2 linked regions of the Parashewanella spongiae genome follow. The protein of the gene in region 2 interacts with the protein of the main gene of each other region in a pairwise test. Links are inferred from orthologs where the notes say so. Each region holds a gene or a part of one and is shown on either strand. Other genes may lie near its edges. The genes, in order: lolA and E2I05_RS06780.

Region 1 (8,512 bases), 1.1 Mb from region 2 along the record:
AAAGTGGAAAAAGTTGTCAGCGCACCCAGCATTCCAACACCAAAAAAGGCTTTGTAGTCTGGCGGTACATGTGAAACTTCACCAAGAGTAAAAATTAATCCCATTAAAAACGAACCGATTACATTAACTAACAGTGTACCAAAAGGAAAACCGGTTCCAAACACTTGAATCATAAATATTGAGATCAAATATCGTAAAGTGGCACCGATTGCACCGCCCACAGCAACAAAGAGCACGTTAATCATAACGTTTTCTCTCACTTATAAGGTCAAGTTCTGATAATTGCTCTAATTTTGATTGGATTCGTTTTTCAAAACCATGACTTGTAGGGTGATAAAGTTTTACATCCTTAAACTCTTCTGGGAAATAATTCTCACCTGCTGCATAGCTATTTGGCTCATCATGAGCGTAACGATACTCAGCACCATAACCTATATCTTTCATCAAGTTGGTAGGTGCATTTCGAAGATGAATTGGTACTGGCTTGTCTCCACCATCTCTTGCTAATGCTCTGGCCGCTTTAAAAGCGGTATAAACGGCATTACTTTTTGGTGCGCTGGCTAAATACAAAACAGCTTGCGCGATAGCCCGCTCCCCTTCACTTGGGCCAACACGATGAAAACAGTCCCATGCATTAAGAGCAACTGTCATTGCATTTGGATCGGCGTTGCCTATATCTTCAGAAGCAATAGCAAGAAGCCTACGGGCAACGTATAAGGGATCACCGCCACCTTCTAATATTCTACAAAACCAATACAAAGCTGCATCTGGGGCTGAACCTCTGATTGACTTGTGCACAGCAGAGATTAAATCGTAAAATTGGTCGCCCTTTTTATCGTAATTTGCAACTTTATGCCCTGCTACTTCGTTAAGCAACTGAGATGTCAGCTCAGCGCCATCACTCACCATGTCCGCCATGAGTTCGAGTAAATTTAGCGCTCTGCGACCGTCACCATCGCTCACATGTGCTAATTTTTTTAGTGTATCAGTTGAGAGTATTAACTTTCTTTGACCTAGCCCTTTTTCGTTATCTTCATTAGCTTGTCGTACAAGTAACAATACTTCATCATCAGTAAGTTTTTTAATTAAATAAACTCTCGCTCTTGATAACAAGGCTTTATTAATTTCAAATGAAGGATTCTCGGTGGTTGCACCAATAAAAATAACGGTTCCATTTTCGATGTAAGGTAAAAAAGCATCTTGTTGGCTTTTGTTAAATCTATGAACTTCATCGACAAATAGTAGTGTTTGTTGACCACGGGACTGAGCAATAGATTGCGCCTGTTCGATAGCAGCACGAATATCTTTAACACCCGCAGAAACGGCTGAAATACGTTCAACATGTGCATTGGTATAATGAGCTATCAACTCTGCTAAGGTCGTTTTTCCTGTGCCTGGCGGCCCCCAAAAAAGCATAGAATGAGCTTTACCATTTTCTAGCGCTTTACGTAGAGGCTTATCCACTCCCAAAATGTGCTCTTGACCAATATATTGCTCAATACTTTCAGGTCGCATTCTCGCTGCAAGAGGCCTAAAATCTGGAGAAAAGTCTAATGACAAACTACTCACTACTTGTGCCTACTGGATCTTTTTTGCACGTTGATCATCAACATCAACATTATCTGGAATAACAAAGTTAAAAATTGACCTTTCTTCTTCATTAAGATTACGTTGCTCAGTTAAATCAAAAGTGCTGATGTTGCCTTGAGAATCAAATATAGCGAACTTATTTAATCGGTTATGATTAAAACATGCATCCACTTTCACGACTGTCGAGTCTGAGAATTTTGGTGTAATTGAATAGCAGCTATCATCTTTTGGAGAACCTTTAGTAACTTCAGTTTTAGTGACCCTATAGTTAGACCATGTAGCCTCATCTCTATGGATCAATAATGTCATAGGAGATGTAGAAACGGCTTGCTCTAAATCTAGAATAGTGACTTCCTCAGCAAAAGGGTTATATAGCCAAACACTCTTTTCATTGGCAATGATCAGTGACTCATCAGGCTCAGTTAAATGCCAATATAGTTGATTAGGATAAGCTAAAGAAAAAATTCCTGAACCTTGTTGAATATTTTTATTATTAACATCCACTACATTTTGTGTGAATTTTGAATGAAGTGTTTTAACTTGATTAAGCTGCTGTTTTAATTCGTCCTTAGCGTCAGCATGAACTTGAGAAGAAAACACCACAAGTGATGTAAAAAAAAACTGACCTATAATTTTTTTCATTTTGTACCCTAATAATCATTTTTCGGAGGTGGTGGAGCTAAAACTTCACGATTGCCATTGTTACCAGGTGAACTTACCACGCCTTGTGTTTCCATAGATTCAATAATTCTTGCCGCACGGTTATAGCCTATTTTAAACTTTCGCTGAACACTAGAAATAGAGCCACGTCTAGTCTCTGTGACAAATGCAACCGCCTCATCATAAAGCGCATCAATGTCTTCTTCTGATTCAGAGCTTTCACCAGGTAAAAGTACTTCGCCACCTTCGCTTGATCCATTCAAAATGTCATCAATATATTGAGGTTTTCCACGGGCTTTCCAATCACCGACAACTTTATGTACTTCATGATCATCAATAAATGCACCATGTACACGAATGGGAACCGATGTGCCTGGTGGCAGATACAGCATATCACCCATTCCAAGCAGTGTTTCAGCGCCTTGCTGATCAAGAATTGTACGAGAGTCAATTCGAGACGACACTTGAAACGCAATACGCGTTGGAACATTAGCTTTAATGAGACCTGTTATCACATCTACAGATGGTCGCTGTGTCGCAAGAATAAGGTGTATACCAGCGGCACGGGCTTTTTGTGCGATTCTAGCAATAAGTTCTTCAACTTTTTTCCCAACAATCATTATCATGTCCGCAAATTCATCGACGATAACAACAATAGAAGGTAGTTTTTCTAAATCTGGAGCGTATTCTTCAAGCCCATCGTTTGGCTTCCAAAGCGGATCTTTTATTGGCTCTCCTTGCTCTTTCGCCAATGCTATTTTGCTGTTATAACCTTTTAAATTTCTCACGCCTAACGCTGACATTAGCTTGTATCGACGCTCCATTTCCCCCACACACCACCGTAGTGCGTTAGCGGCTTCTTTCATGTCGGTAACTACATCACATAATAAGTGTGGAATTCCTTCATAAACTGAGAGTTCGAGCATTTTTGGGTCAATCATGATGAAACGAACATCATCGGGAGATGATTTATACAACAAGCTGGTGATCATTACGTTCACACCAACAGACTTACCAGAGCCCGTAGTACCAGCGACAAGTAAATGTGGCATTTTCCCTAAATCAACAACAACGGGTACTCCTGAAATGTCTTGTCCAAGAACCATCGATAAGTTTGATGCACTGTCCTCAAATATTTCACTGTCTAAAACGTCACGCATAAATACGGTTTCACGGAATTTATTTGGAAGTTCAATACCTACATAAGGTTTGCCTGGAATAACTTCAACAACTCGTACACTTTCAGATAACAAGGAACGTGCTAAATCTTTCGATAAATTGGTAATTTTAGATGCTTTGATCCCTGGAGCTAACTCAAGCTCAAAACGTGTTATCACAGGTCCCGGAGAAACACTGACAACTTTGGCCGTGATATTAAAATCGGCAAGTTTGATTTCAACTAAACGTGCGACTTGATCCAATTCTTCTTGGCTAATTGGATTTTTCTTTCGATTAGGCACGTCAAGCAAGGTTATACTTGGTAAAGGCGGCATGTCTTTTCTTGAAATGATTTCTTCTTGCCCAGGCAAAACAATAATGCCATCTACAACTTGGGCTTTATCACTTTTAGGGACAAGTTCAGTTTTAGTTTTTTCTAAAACTTCATCATTTCCTTCAACTAGGGCTGTAAAACTATCACCTAATTCATCTAATACTTCTTCAGAGTGATTATTACCAAAAGGAGTATCTAAGTTTGGTTCTATTTTTTGTTCTGTATAAAATTCTTCTTGCGTCGAACTTTCAGAATTTTCTCGGCGTTGACGGACTTTAGCCACGATAGACATAAATCCATTGGCATCTTCTGATTGTTCCCTTCGTTTAAATTTTGATGGCAGGCTATACAAAAATTTGCTGAATGTAATCGTTCCGTGTCCAATACTATCAACAATTGTAATAATACTGATGCCTGTAAAAAGCGTAAAACCAGCGATTAAAAAACATAACAGAAGCAATGTTGAACCTAGGTGACTAAAATAACTCACCATTATATGACCTATTACATTCCCTGCGAGCCCGCCTGCAGAAAATTGGTATACGTCCTCAGCATTCATGCTGGAGAGAGCGCCGATGCTTAATAACGCTAAAAAGAAACCAATTAAACGCAAAGCTACTGTAAAATAATCAATCTCGATGAGCCGATAAGCTCTTTTGAAAAGCAACCAGCCGAAAGCTGCAATCATCATCGGAATAAAAAAAGCGACATAGCCAAAAAAATAAAGTAAAACATCGGCAACCCATGCGCCGACAGTTCCACCTAAATTATCCACTTTTCCTTGATAACTTGATTGGCTCCAGCCTGAATCCATTGGGCTATAACTTGCTAAAGCAATTAAGACAAATGTTGCTATCATGCAACATAGAATCAAACTTCCCTCAAGTAACCTTTGTACGCCAGTTAGCTTTGAGACATCTTTTCCCTGAGACAAATTCACGCGCCTTTAATCGTTTGTAATAAAAAGAAGCTTAAAAATATAAGCAATAACATAATAATTATCTTTAAAGATACCAGAATCCAGCTTTTTGTGCAGTCATCAGATTGCTTTAGTTAAAAAATAAGGGAGCCAAAGCTCCCTTTCATCTTTTAGAAATTAATAATTAATCAATAGTTGGATCAATTGCAATTCTATTTGTTTGTTTTACTTCTTCCATTACAACATAAGTTCTTGTATCTGATATAGAAGGCAACTTTAGTAAAGTTTCACCAAGTAACTTTCTATAGGCAGACATATCAGGAACTCTTGTTTTAAGTAGATAATCGAAATCTCCTGAAACTAAATGACACTCTTGAATTTCATCTAACACTTGTACCGCTTTGTTAAAATTATCAAAAACATCTGGAGTATCTCTTGTAAGGGTAATTTCAATAAAAACGAGTAGAGAGGCACCAAGATAATGTGGATTTACTAAAGCAACATATCCATTAATGTAACCTTGTTTTTCTAATCGTTTTACTCGTTCCAAACAGGGAGTAGGACTTAAGCCAACACGTTTTGATAATTCAACATTAGAAATGCGACCATCGGTTTGTAATTCGTTAAGAATATTGCGATCTATACGATCCAAGTCTTTTATAGGACTTTTTTTATTATGTGACATATATTAAACCAGCTTCCCCTACGTGAAAGGTGTTTTATGCTGCTAAAGGGGAAATTTTAGTAACATAAACTACAACGAGAATACTATACTAAATATCCCTGAAAGAAGCACGTCAGGGTTGACTAAAATAACAACATTTCCCAAAAAAAATGGGAATTTATGCAATTCGAGGCTCAAAAATGATTATTGGTGTTCCAAAAGAAATCAAAAACCATGAATACCGTGTGGGTATGGTACCATCTAGTGTTCATGAGTTAACTTTGAAAGGACATGATGTATTTGTACAGTCTACGGCTGGAGACGGAATCGGCTTTACAGATCAAGACTATATGAATGCTGGTGCTGAGATTTTACACTCTGCTGAAGAGGTCTTTGCAAAAGCTGAGATGATCGTAAAGGTAAAGGAACCTTTAGCAGTTGAACGTGCTATGTTGCGTCAAGATCAGATACTTTTCACCTATTTACACCTTGCTCCTGATCTTCCTCAAACTGAGGATTTAGTCAAAAGTGGATCTGTATGTATCGCATACGAAACTGTGACGGATGATCGTGGTGGTTTACCATTACTCGCTCCTATGTCTGAAGTTGCTGGCCGCATGTCAATTCAAGCTGGAGCTATGGCTTTAGAAAAATCTGCTGGTGGCCGCGGAATATTACTTGGCGGTGTTCCAGGTGTTGAGCCTGCAAAGGTTGTTATTATTGGTGGAGGCATGGTTGGTGTTAATGCTGCTCAAATGGCAATAGGGCTAGGTGCTGAAGTAATTATATTAGATCGCAACATTGATGCACTGCGCCGCATTAATGTTCAGTTCGGTTCTCGTGTTCAAGCGGTCTATTCGACTGCTGACTCTATCGAGCGTCATGTCTTAGATGCTGACTTGGTAATTGGCGGAGTGTTAATCCCAGGAGCAGCCGCTCCAAAACTCATTACACGCAGCTTAGTGAGTCGTATGAAACAAGGCAGTGCTATTGTTGATGTCGCAATTGACCAAGGTGGTTGTGCTGAAACGGCAAAAGCCACTACTCACCAAGATCCAACCTATATCGTAGATGGCGTTGTGCATTATTGTGTAGCAAATATGCCTGGTGCTGTTGCTCGTACATCTACATTCGCCTTGAATAATGCAACACTTCCATACATTATCAAGCTCGCTAACCTTGGTTACAAAGAAGCATTAAAATCAGATAAGCATTTAATGAATGGTCTTAATGTCATGCACGGCAAAGTAACAATAAAAGAAGTTGCTGAAGCTCATGGCTATGAATACGTACCTGCAGAAAGCATGATCTAAATATTCATTTATATTGTTAATAAGTGAAAAAGAGAGCTAAGGCTCTCTTTTTCTATTAGAGCAATCGCTATTTTACACTTTACCCCTCTAAATAAATTCCATACAATCGCTTCAATTTGCTAATGCACGGAGAGAATAATGAGCCAAGCTCGTCACTGTAAACTTTTGATTCTGGGCTCAGGCCCTGCGGGTTATACTGCTGCTGTTTATGCCGCTAGAGCTAACTTAAACCCTGTAATGATCACAGGTATCCAGCAAGGTGGTCAATTAACTACGACCACTGAAGTTGAAAACTGGCCTGGGGATGCTGATGACCTTACGGGACCAGCGTTAATGGAACGTATGCAAAAGCATGCTGAAAAGTTTGATACCGAAATTATTTTTGATCACATCAATGAAACTGATTTAAGTCAGAGACCTTTTAAATTGAAAGGCGACTCTGGTGAATATACTTGTGATGCATTAATTATCGCAACAGGTGCTTCAGCCCGCTACTTGGGACTTGAGTCTGAAACAGCATTCCAAGGCAAAGGCGTATCTGCTTGTGCTACTTGTGATGGCTTCTTTTATCGCAATCAAAAAGTTGCTGTAATTGGAGGCGGAAACACTGCTGTTGAAGAAGCACTTTATTTAAGCAATATCGCTTCTGAAGTACATGTTATACATCGTCGTGATACATTCAGATCTGAAAAAATCTTAGCTGATCGTATGATGAAAAAAGTGGCTGACGGAAACATCACTTTGCACCTAAATCAAACAATGGATGAAGTTGTTGGTGATGACATGGGTGTGACTGGTCTTAAGATGAAGAGTACCAGTGATGGTAGTATTTCTGATTTAGAGGTTGCTGGTGTTTTTGTGGCTATTGGACATAGCCCAAATACAGGTATTTTTGATGGTCAGCTTGAAATGAACAATGGTTACATCAAAGTTCAAAGCGGCTTACAAGGTAATGCAACTCAAACTAGTGTTGAAGGCGTTTACGCTTGTGGTGATGTAATGGATCAACATTATCGCCAAGCAATTACTTCTGCTGGAGCAGGTTGTATGGCCGCTTTAGATGCTGAGCGTTTCTTAGACTCTCAAGACTAACCCAAACACAACTAGTAAAAAAGCGACTTTAAAAAGTCGCTTTTTTATGATTGAGTTAAGCTAATACCATAAGTAGTGGGCTAATTTAGTGGTAGGCATGAATATCAATCCCAAATTCTACTCGATTGATTAACAAATCTATTACCGTATCGTGCATACTTTCTAACTTAGAAAAACAAATCGTTCTATTAAATACCATGTCAATGGCTGTTTCTTTTACTCCATCTTCCCAAGCACGCTTAACATAATGAAGTAGAAATGTTTTTTCGGGCACTCAGAGTTGGTACATAAACCTAGAAACATTAGTTGACTGCGTTCTCAAGCGTAGAAAAAATGGCTGATAGCAAGCTATAACGCAGATAGCAGTCATTTTAGCAAGCTTGTGAGCGTAGAGCATTTCACTCATTGGATGAAAAACATGATAATAAAATCATCGTATTGCTCAAACAGTTACTCGTATACTCAGCGTTCAACTGATGTTTTTAGGATAAATTTCTTTGCTGCCCCTTTGGGCTTTTTCGTGCTTTTGATATTGAAGTACTTTGACAGTGAGGGCATTGAACATCTACAGAGTGACGCATGATATTCTCTAAAATAAATGAAACTAGAGTGCAACTATAATAGATCAATTCACTGCTTCAGCCCACTACCGACTCGCTCAATACTATCATTCCTGAGTTGAATTTATCCTCGATAAACTCAAGTCCAAATTCATCTTTGAGAAAACTTATCATTCCATTTTTTAAAGTATTATAGCCATGGTATCCAGTTATGATCGATGT
Region 2 (8,503 bases):
TTATCACCTAAAAGCAGAGCCAACATTAAGTCACTATTATTGAATTTACCAAGCGCTTTACTCAAGCTAAAAAGAAGTTGCTGCCTCAAGCTTTGTTGTTCACCGGTAAGTTCCGCACTTTTCACATTAGCTTTAGCAAAAATATGTCGACTCAGATAATACTTTTGTTGATTAAAACCGCCTTTATTTAATATCCCAGTAATACTTTTAGGCTTTAATTGCCATTGGTACACTTGCCCAACTTTTACGGTTTGCGTAGTTCGCCAAGAAATCCTGAGTTTTTTTCTGGGCAAAAAAGTTACATTTGGTTGAATTAACGCAATATCTGCTGAAAGCCAGTCGCTGTTTTGGGTGACAAGTGATATGATTTCAGCTTTAACTTTGAGTTCATTTAAGTCGTTTTTTGTTTGAAAACTCAATAAGAAGTGGCTGTAAACACTAAGCCATAAGAGTGAAATTATGGCGCCAGAAAGCAGCCATACTCGGTAATAGAGAATAATAGCTAACAACATTATTACTGGGACAAAAAATTCAAACGGCAGCAGCGAATGCCAAAAAATCGCTGATAATGAAGTGGCACAAAAGCCAAACATAAATCGATTCATTACATTAAGTTAAACTAGCAGTAGCATTATGCCAAAGAAATTTATTGAAAAATTTATGCCAGACCCTCACAGCATCCGTGAGCATAAACATTTAAGGATATTTGGGAGCTTGCTCCACAATCCAAACTTGTGGGCATTAAATCGAAAATCGGCACCTGGAGCATTTGCCGTTGGCTTATTTTGCGCTTGGACTCCTATTCCTTTTCAAATGATCATGGCAGCGGCTTTAGCCATATTTTTTAACGTTAACCTGCCGTTATCAGTTGCATTAGTTTGGCTTACTAACCCATTTACCATGCCATTTCTATTTTATGCGGCTTATTGGCTTGGTACTAAACTACTCAATCAACCGATTGGAGAATTTACGTTTGAACTAAGCTGGCAATGGTTAGAACATTCTTTATCAACCATAGGCCCTCCATTCTTACTGGGTTGTTTAGTATTAGGTTTCACATCGTCAATTATTAGCTACTTTATCATTAAACAGTTATGGCGCTTTTCAGTAGTAAATCGCTGGAAGAGAAGAAAGTAAGGGGAACAACAAATCGTTCTCCCGTCTAGGGTCTGTTAATCTTTCGTGATTGTTTTTGCAGCGATAAATTGGTTATTTTATGCAAGGCAGAGTTTGTGAGGTTTGGTTATTATCGACATACAAAACTGTCGTTACTTCGTTTCCAAATAAGAAAACGATAACGCAGCACCTTTTATTTAGAAAGAGCGACCAATTTACGCTCTCTCTTTCTTCGATGCTTTTGAGCATTCACTGTTCTGTGTTGTGACCAGCTCACTTAGATGGCTAAGCATCACTGCTCACGCCTTAAACAGATAAATGCTCAAATAGCACAAAATTTAATCATAAAAGATCAACAGACCCTAATGTTTGATAAGAAAATAAAGCCTGTTTAATAATAACGTAAATTCAAACCGTTATGTCATACTCAAAAGGTGAGTATCCAGTGATTTTTGTTAATTTTTACAAAGACACTAGGGGGGCTGTTTATCTTTCGTGATTATTTTTGCAGCGATAAATTGGTCGTTTTATACAAGACAGAGCTTGTGCGGTTTGGTATTCCAAATAAGCAAGCGATAACGCAGTAGAAATGACCTATTTACGCTGTCATAGATGCTTTTGAGCGTTCACTGTTCTGTGTTGTAACCCGTTTACTTAGATGACTAAGCTTCACTGCTTACGCCTTGAACAGATAAATGCTCAAATAGCCCAAAATTTAATCCTGAAAGATAAACAGCCCCTAGATACCAGCCTATGCTTGGTATGACGAAATAGTAACTAATATTTTCAATGAATTATTTTGGAGAGATCACCAGTTCATTAAAGCTAGAAACATCAGTTGATTGCGTTCTCAAGCGTAGAAAAAATGGCTGATAGTAAGGCGTAGCTTGCAGCAAGTAGTTATTCTACTTGCAAAAGTTACAACGCAAATAGCAGTCATTTTAGCAAGCTTGTGAGCGTAGAGCACTTCACTCATTGGATGAAAGCCTTGATGATAAAATCATCATATCGCTCAAATAGTTACGCGTATACTCAGCGTTCAACTGATGTTTTTAGGTTAAAGTAGCCTACTCTACTTAAACCCTGTGCTAGTGTCCATATTGACTTATCCACCAGATAAAGTTTCAGCCGGATCTACTTTAGTGGCTTTCCACGCCGGATAGAGTGTTGATAACAGGCTCATTGCTAATGCCAACCCGACTGAAATATAAACGTCATTCCACTGCAGCTCAGATGGAAGAAAATCAATAAAATAAACATCGCCAGAAATAATCTGTACATTAAATAATTCTTCTATTTGTTTCGCAAGTGCACTTAGGTTTAACGCTAAAATCACACCAATGAAAGCACCGATACTACAACCAATAATTCCGTTTAACGTGCCCTGCACCATAAAAACTTGCATGACTGACGAGCGACTTAACCCCATTGTAATTAATATTGCAATTTCAGATTGCTTATCTCGAACTGACATCACTAGGGTTGAAACCACATTAAAACACGCAACGGCAATAACCAAGGCTAAAGCTAAATACATGACTAATCGAACAAGTTGAATATCTTGATAAACATGACCTTGAGTTCTCGTCCAATCCAGCATATTTACTATCTGTTCTTGGCTATAGCCTAATTGCCTTACCAATCGAGGAGCCATAAAAACATCATCCATTTTTAAGCGCACGCCAGACACTTCATTACCAAACCCCTGTAAACTCTGAGAATAGTCCATGGGGATATAAGCTGTAGTAGACTCTAGTTCTCCACCCAGCGTATACGTGCCTGTAATGACGAATCGGTGACTTTTAGCTGATGCAAAATTACTTGATGAACCAGAAACTTGTTTTGGCACGTACAATGCCAATGTATCGCCTATCTCCAAATTGAGCTTTTTAAGCAGACTCCTACCAACAATGACATGATTACCTTGTTTTGGACCAAGACTATTCCAACTTACTTTATCCGTAAATTGAGGCAGAGTTGAAACCGCACCTTCAAGCTGAGTATCTATGCCGACAAGTTGAATGGCTTGAAAACCACCCTTTTTTTGTACTAATCCATTTATTTTCATAAACGGTGCCGCCGCCGCGATACCCGGTATTTTTTTTGCATCATCAATAAGCCGTTGCCAGTCATCAATTGGCGCATTTACACCAATTAGTTCAGCATGAGGTGTTACGCCAAGAAGTCGCTCTTCAAGCGCTTTCTCAAAACCATTCATTGCCGATAACAAAACAATTAATACACCAACACCTAATGCTATGCCCGCCGTGGATGCAAATGCGATAAAGCTGATAAATTTATTTGACTGCCTAGCCCGATAAAACCGCCATCCTACTGTTAATGCCAAACTACGACTCATTAGTTGGCACCTTCTACAGCTAACTCATTATGCTGTAATGTAGTTTCTTGCAAACTGCCATCTTTCATTTGTAGTTGTCTATCCATTTTTGAAGCCAACTGGTTGTCATGGGTTACAACAACAAATGCAGTACCAAGTTGCTCAGCCAACTCTTGAATCAACTGATAGATGGTTTCACCACTTTTTGCATCTAAATTACCTGTAGGCTCATCAGCAAGTACTAACTTTGGAGAATTAATCAGTGCCCTAACAATTGCTACTCGTTGACGTTCACCACCAGATAGCTCAGCAGGAATGTGATTCAACCGATGGGATAACCCAACTCTAACTAACAGTTTTTTTGCTTTTTCAAGCGCATGGGAGCGGTTGACTCCCTGAATCAAAGCTGGCATTGCCACATTTTCTACCGCAGAAAACTCAGGCAATAAATGATGAAACTGATAAATAAAACCAAGATCTTGATTGCGAATTTGATTTTTCCGAGCTGCAGTTGCTTGATATAGATCTTCTCCTTCAAGCATTGCTTTACCACTTGTTGGTTTATCAAGGGTACCCATAATATGAAGTAAAGTACTTTTACCCGATCCAGAGCTACCTACAATTGCTAATTGCTCGCCCGAATAAACGGTCAGATTGACGTTTTTTAATACCTGAGTAGTAACATCACCATCATGATAGCTTTTACAGACATTTTCGATTTCTAATATGGCTTGCTGTTTCATCAATTTATCCATTTATTTATTCATGTCGTAATGCATTTGCAGGCTCAACTTTAGCTGCACTTAGCGCTGGGTATATTGTTGCTAACAAACTAATCGCCAAGGTACCAATACCAATAACCAAAAGTCTGTGGCCTTCTATCACAACAGGCAAACTTTGGCCAACGCCCAATATTGAAATGCCCATTACTGATAAAATGTCATTCAAGTTTAAACTGATGATCACACCGACAACCAAGCCAGCTATTAGGCCTAAAATTGCATTGAATGTCCCTTGGATCATAAATACGCCCATTACATTTGCTGTAGATAACCCTTGAGTTTTCAATACTGCAACATCTGTAGTTTTATCAATCACCATCATAACCAGCGACGAAATGATATTAAAAGCGGCTACTAAAATGATTAGGCTCAACATCAAGGACATCATATTGTTTTCCATCCTAACCGCTGCGAAATAACTGCCGTAAGTGCTACGCCAATCTGTTATTGACACTTGTTGCTTATCAAATACTTTCCTTATTTGATCCTCTAATACCGATGTTTTATATGGATCATCAAGAAATACTCTAAGCTCATTGACTTCACTTGGTTGTTTTCTGGTTAATCGACGTGCATCTTTATAATGCACGTAGGCAACATGTGCATCAACTTGAGAGCCAGTTTCAAAAATACCAACAAGGGTAAATTTCCTCTGACTGGGAACCGGTCCAATCGGTGAATAGATAACGCCATCACCACTTAGCAAGCGAACTTGCTCACCAATCGAGACTTTGAGTCTTCTGGCTAATTCACCACCTAAAATAATTCTGTATTTACCCGAAACAAGATCTTCCATTGACCCTGGGTAGATATGCTCACTTACGCTAGCGACTAATTCGGCATCCCGAGGAAACATTCCATACAGTTGAACAGCTGATATCGTGCTGGGTGATTGAGCCATAGCTTCAGTCGCTACACTGGGCGCTAAGCCTAACACATGAGGCAAATTTATGATTTTTGATGATCTATCATTCAAATTATCAATAGGGTCGACTGTTTTTATGGTTAACTGCGGGATAGAGCCTAGCAATTTATTTTTCAATTGTCCTTCGAGGCCGTTCATAACTGAACTGACAATAATTAATGATGCAACCCCAAGAAAGATCCCAGTAACCGCAAAAAAAGTAATGAAAGATGCAAAGCTATTTGACTTTTTAGAACGCCAATAACGATAACCGACATAAGTAACGAATTTAAAATTCATGGAAGATGAGTGATATCCTGTGCGTCGAACTTGCTAAATCATATAGATAGGCACGATAATAAGGATATTATCCCCATAAATAAAGAGGCAAATCTTGACCGACGACTCTAACCCGTATTTCAGCGTGCCTCATTCCTTCAAGGCTTTTTTAACACTTTGGCCTAAAGATCAGGGATTACCCACAGAAAATGAACTCCAAGGACTGCAATCTATTGGATTACAGTTACTCAGTGAAGTTAAAAATGTTGAATCAAACTGCTTGATGCAACTCCGACAACTTGAAAGTGACACTAAGTCAGTCGTTGATTACCTCAAACTGCAATCAAAAAAAATTGACCTCATCTTGCAATACGTTCTCGAAAGCGAACCTCAAGATGGTGAGCCAGCCCTCGGGTTAAAGTTTGGTGGCGGTGGAATTGAAGTATTAACCGACTTTTCTGCTCAAATAGGCCAACATTATAAATCGACTGTATTTATTCGAGATGAACTGATTGCATTATTAGCGATAACATCGGTCGATGATTGCCAACCGCATCCAAATGAAGCAAACAAATGGGTGTTAACATTGAGTTTTCAGCAAATTATAGAAGCTGATGTTGAACTACTCGTGAAAGCAAGCTTAAGTGTGCAACAAAAGATGCTGAAAAAACGAAGTCAAAACCGACAGCAATAACCATTATTGTCGGTTTTGGATAAAAACATTTGTTTAATATCACCGACCATGATGTATCCTTGCCTGTGTGCTTTGCCAAATTTGATCATTTAACAAGTGATCAGCACATGGGTTTCCAGTGATAGGGAAATACCCTAGTAGACTGTTTTGTATTGCATAGTAATCCTGTATTTTAGGCGAATTTTCTGTTTTAACAGAATGACTTGGTGTTTGTGTTTTAACAAGTCTTTGGACTCTTCTCGAATCCATTAGCAGTTCTTTTAAAATCTCAACATTTTCGCTTCGTCTATATGTTAAAGCAATTTCTAAAGCAGTTTTATTGCTATCACCTGATGTAAGGTTTGTTATTCGCCGTTGTAACCCTCCCAGTTCCTGTACTTTTTTCCCTAGCACAGCGACACATTTAGGAGATCTTGAACCGGCGGCATAATGAAGGTAATTTTGTCCATTTTTATCATATTCGAGAGGGTCAAAATGCGAGCTAGCTAACATAACTTTTAAAGTTTCAGGGCGTTCACAAGAAATAGCAATTTTAACTAAATCTTTATTCTTCTTATCTTTATCCTTTTTATAAAACTGTGGTTGGTCCCAGAAAAAATTAAAAACGTCTAAACGTTCATTCATTGCGGATAAATGTAGAGCGTTTCTTCCTTCGAGTTCGCGATCGTTGCGCCCTACTTTCGCTCCAGCTTTAATCAAGATGCTTACTGCACTGATTGTCCCCTGCATGGCTGCCAGCAACACTGGTGTTGCGCCTTGCTCATTTGCAATATGCAATTGTTCTTTTCCAAAATCAGTTTGTAAAAGCCATTCGAGCATCTCTTGCTTGTCATGCCTAACAGCTAGGTGTAATAGACCATCCGAATGTTGTGAACCACTGCCAGCTTTCACTATATTGGTCTGCGTTTCTGTTTCTACACCTAAAGATAATAATTGTTCCACAAGCGCTATATTCCCCCTTAAAACAGCTAAATGAATTGGCGCGTAACCTGTATGTGTTATTTGATTAACTAACTCTTTTGAAGCTAAAAATACTTTCATTCTCATTGACTCATCTTCTAACCCTATAGCCCAATGACAAGGTGTTTCACCTTTTTTATTCTCTGAACAGTAGGTTGTTTTTTGAGCTAAAACCAGATCAATGATTTCAAGCGATTTAGAATTGATCGCAAGCATCAACAAGCAGTTACCTTCCCAATCTTTGATTGCTAAATCCGCACCTGCTTCAATCAATTTTGAACATAATTCCACTGACGGTTTTTTAGTTTTTAAAACTTTGATTAAGCTATTTGTAAGCCGTCTGTTATCACAATGAGTTTTTAGTAAGTCCGTCGATAATTCAGCAAGCACTTCTAACGACTCAAATGCTTTACTCTTTTCCGACAATGCGTCTAAAGCAGCAAGCCTTTGTATACAACTACACCGCAAATAAACCAAATCTAAAGCACTTTCACATCTAATGACTTGCTCAGCCGTTGCCGAAGAAATCCACGTTGTTAATTCGCTCTTAAAGCTCGAACAATTTCCTAATAAGCTCTCGATTTTTCCTCTTAAACTTTGAATCACTCTTTCTGTAGCGCTCTTTGAAAGGCTGTTTAAGTTAATGGCATTTATCACTCTCTCAAAATCAGTTACGTTACTACAGTCATCAACTAAGTTTTTTAATAATTTTTCTTCGCATCTATCGAAGGCTTGTTGTTGCGTTTTGTCCAACTTTTTCAGTTTTGTTTGTATCTGCTTAAACTGCCCTAAACTCACTTGCTTTTGGCTGATATGGCTGGATAAATCTTCAATTAACACTTTTTTTATTTCACGAATAAAGTCGCTATCCATATCAAAACAATTTTGTTGATTAAAAACTTCAATGAAGTACAACAGCTTGTAAACATTAGAACTCTGAGTCAACTCTCGCTTCACCTGTAATAAGTACAACTCTTGTATAAAATTTTTCATAGGAGAGTTTGCAAGTAATTTCTGAGAACTTAAAACATCTGATAATTGAATGCAGCCTTCTTTATATAAAATTTCAAATTGCTGCTTAAACTCATTCATTCTTTCTTGTTTAAATACTGACTCTACGTTCATGTCAAACAAACTTTCTTTCGCGCAATCACAAAAATTATCTAACGAATCAGCATATTCAAGTTTTGACAGTGCACAATCCTGCTTAAGATAATGGCCAATTTCCTCAATAGTCATTTTATCTAATAATGGTAAATTGGTAGACCAAGTATAATTAGCTTTAGTGGTTATCAAACCTTCGTGAATGAGTTGCTTTAACTTTTCACAGTAACGGTATTCGGCTACCCCCATCTGCTCATTTGGTAAGCCTTGGAGTTGAATATACTTCTCCCAAACACAAACCATATCTTCTAATGACCTACAAGAAT

The links.
Region 1: the proteins of E2I05_RS06780 (region 2) and lolA interact in binary tests that used the Escherichia coli proteins (3 or more experiments, as listed by UniProt). The link is inferred for Parashewanella spongiae from one-to-one orthologs.

The regions. Positions count from the first base shown.
Region 1 is NZ_CP037952.1:2,853,278-2,861,789, forward strand. Bases 406-3,241 are described here. They hold lolA (outer membrane lipoprotein periplasmic chaperone LolA), read right to left. Parts: upstream 2,233-3,241; coding sequence 1,579-2,232; downstream 406-1,578. Other genes in these bases: E2I05_RS11150 (replication-associated recombination protein A), read right to left, coding at 406-1,569; E2I05_RS11160 (DNA translocase FtsK), read right to left, coding at 2,241-3,241. Also shown: fluoride efflux transporter CrcB, read right to left, coding at 1-245; more of E2I05_RS11150, read right to left, coding at 238-405; more of E2I05_RS11160, read right to left, coding at 3,242-4,676; leucine-responsive transcriptional regulator Lrp, read right to left, coding at 4,846-5,346; ald (alanine dehydrogenase), read left to right, coding at 5,526-6,638; trxB (thioredoxin-disulfide reductase), read left to right, coding at 6,777-7,730; E2I05_RS11185 (pentatricopeptide repeat-containing protein), read right to left, coding at 8,369-8,512. UniProt on the Escherichia coli protein: Participates in the translocation of lipoproteins from the inner membrane to the outer membrane.
Region 2 is NZ_CP037952.1:1,764,498-1,773,000, reverse strand. The notes cover bases 3,328-6,154. They hold E2I05_RS06780 (lipoprotein-releasing ABC transporter permease subunit), read right to left. Parts: upstream 5,441-6,154; coding sequence 4,214-5,440; downstream 3,328-4,213. Other genes in these bases: E2I05_RS06770 (ankyrin repeat domain-containing protein), read right to left, coding at 6,153-6,154; E2I05_RS06775 (hypothetical protein), read left to right, coding at 5,535-6,113; lolD (lipoprotein-releasing ABC transporter ATP-binding protein LolD), read right to left, coding at 3,475-4,209; lolE (lipoprotein-releasing ABC transporter permease subunit LolE), read right to left, coding at 3,328-3,475. In the rest of the region: E2I05_RS06800 (DNA internalization-related competence protein ComEC/Rec2), read right to left, coding at 1-593; E2I05_RS06795 (DUF2062 domain-containing protein), read left to right, coding at 634-1,137; more of lolE, read right to left, coding at 2,222-3,327; more of E2I05_RS06770, read right to left, coding at 6,155-8,503. UniProt on the Escherichia coli protein: Part of an ATP-dependent transport system LolCDE responsible for the release of lipoproteins targeted to the outer membrane from the inner membrane.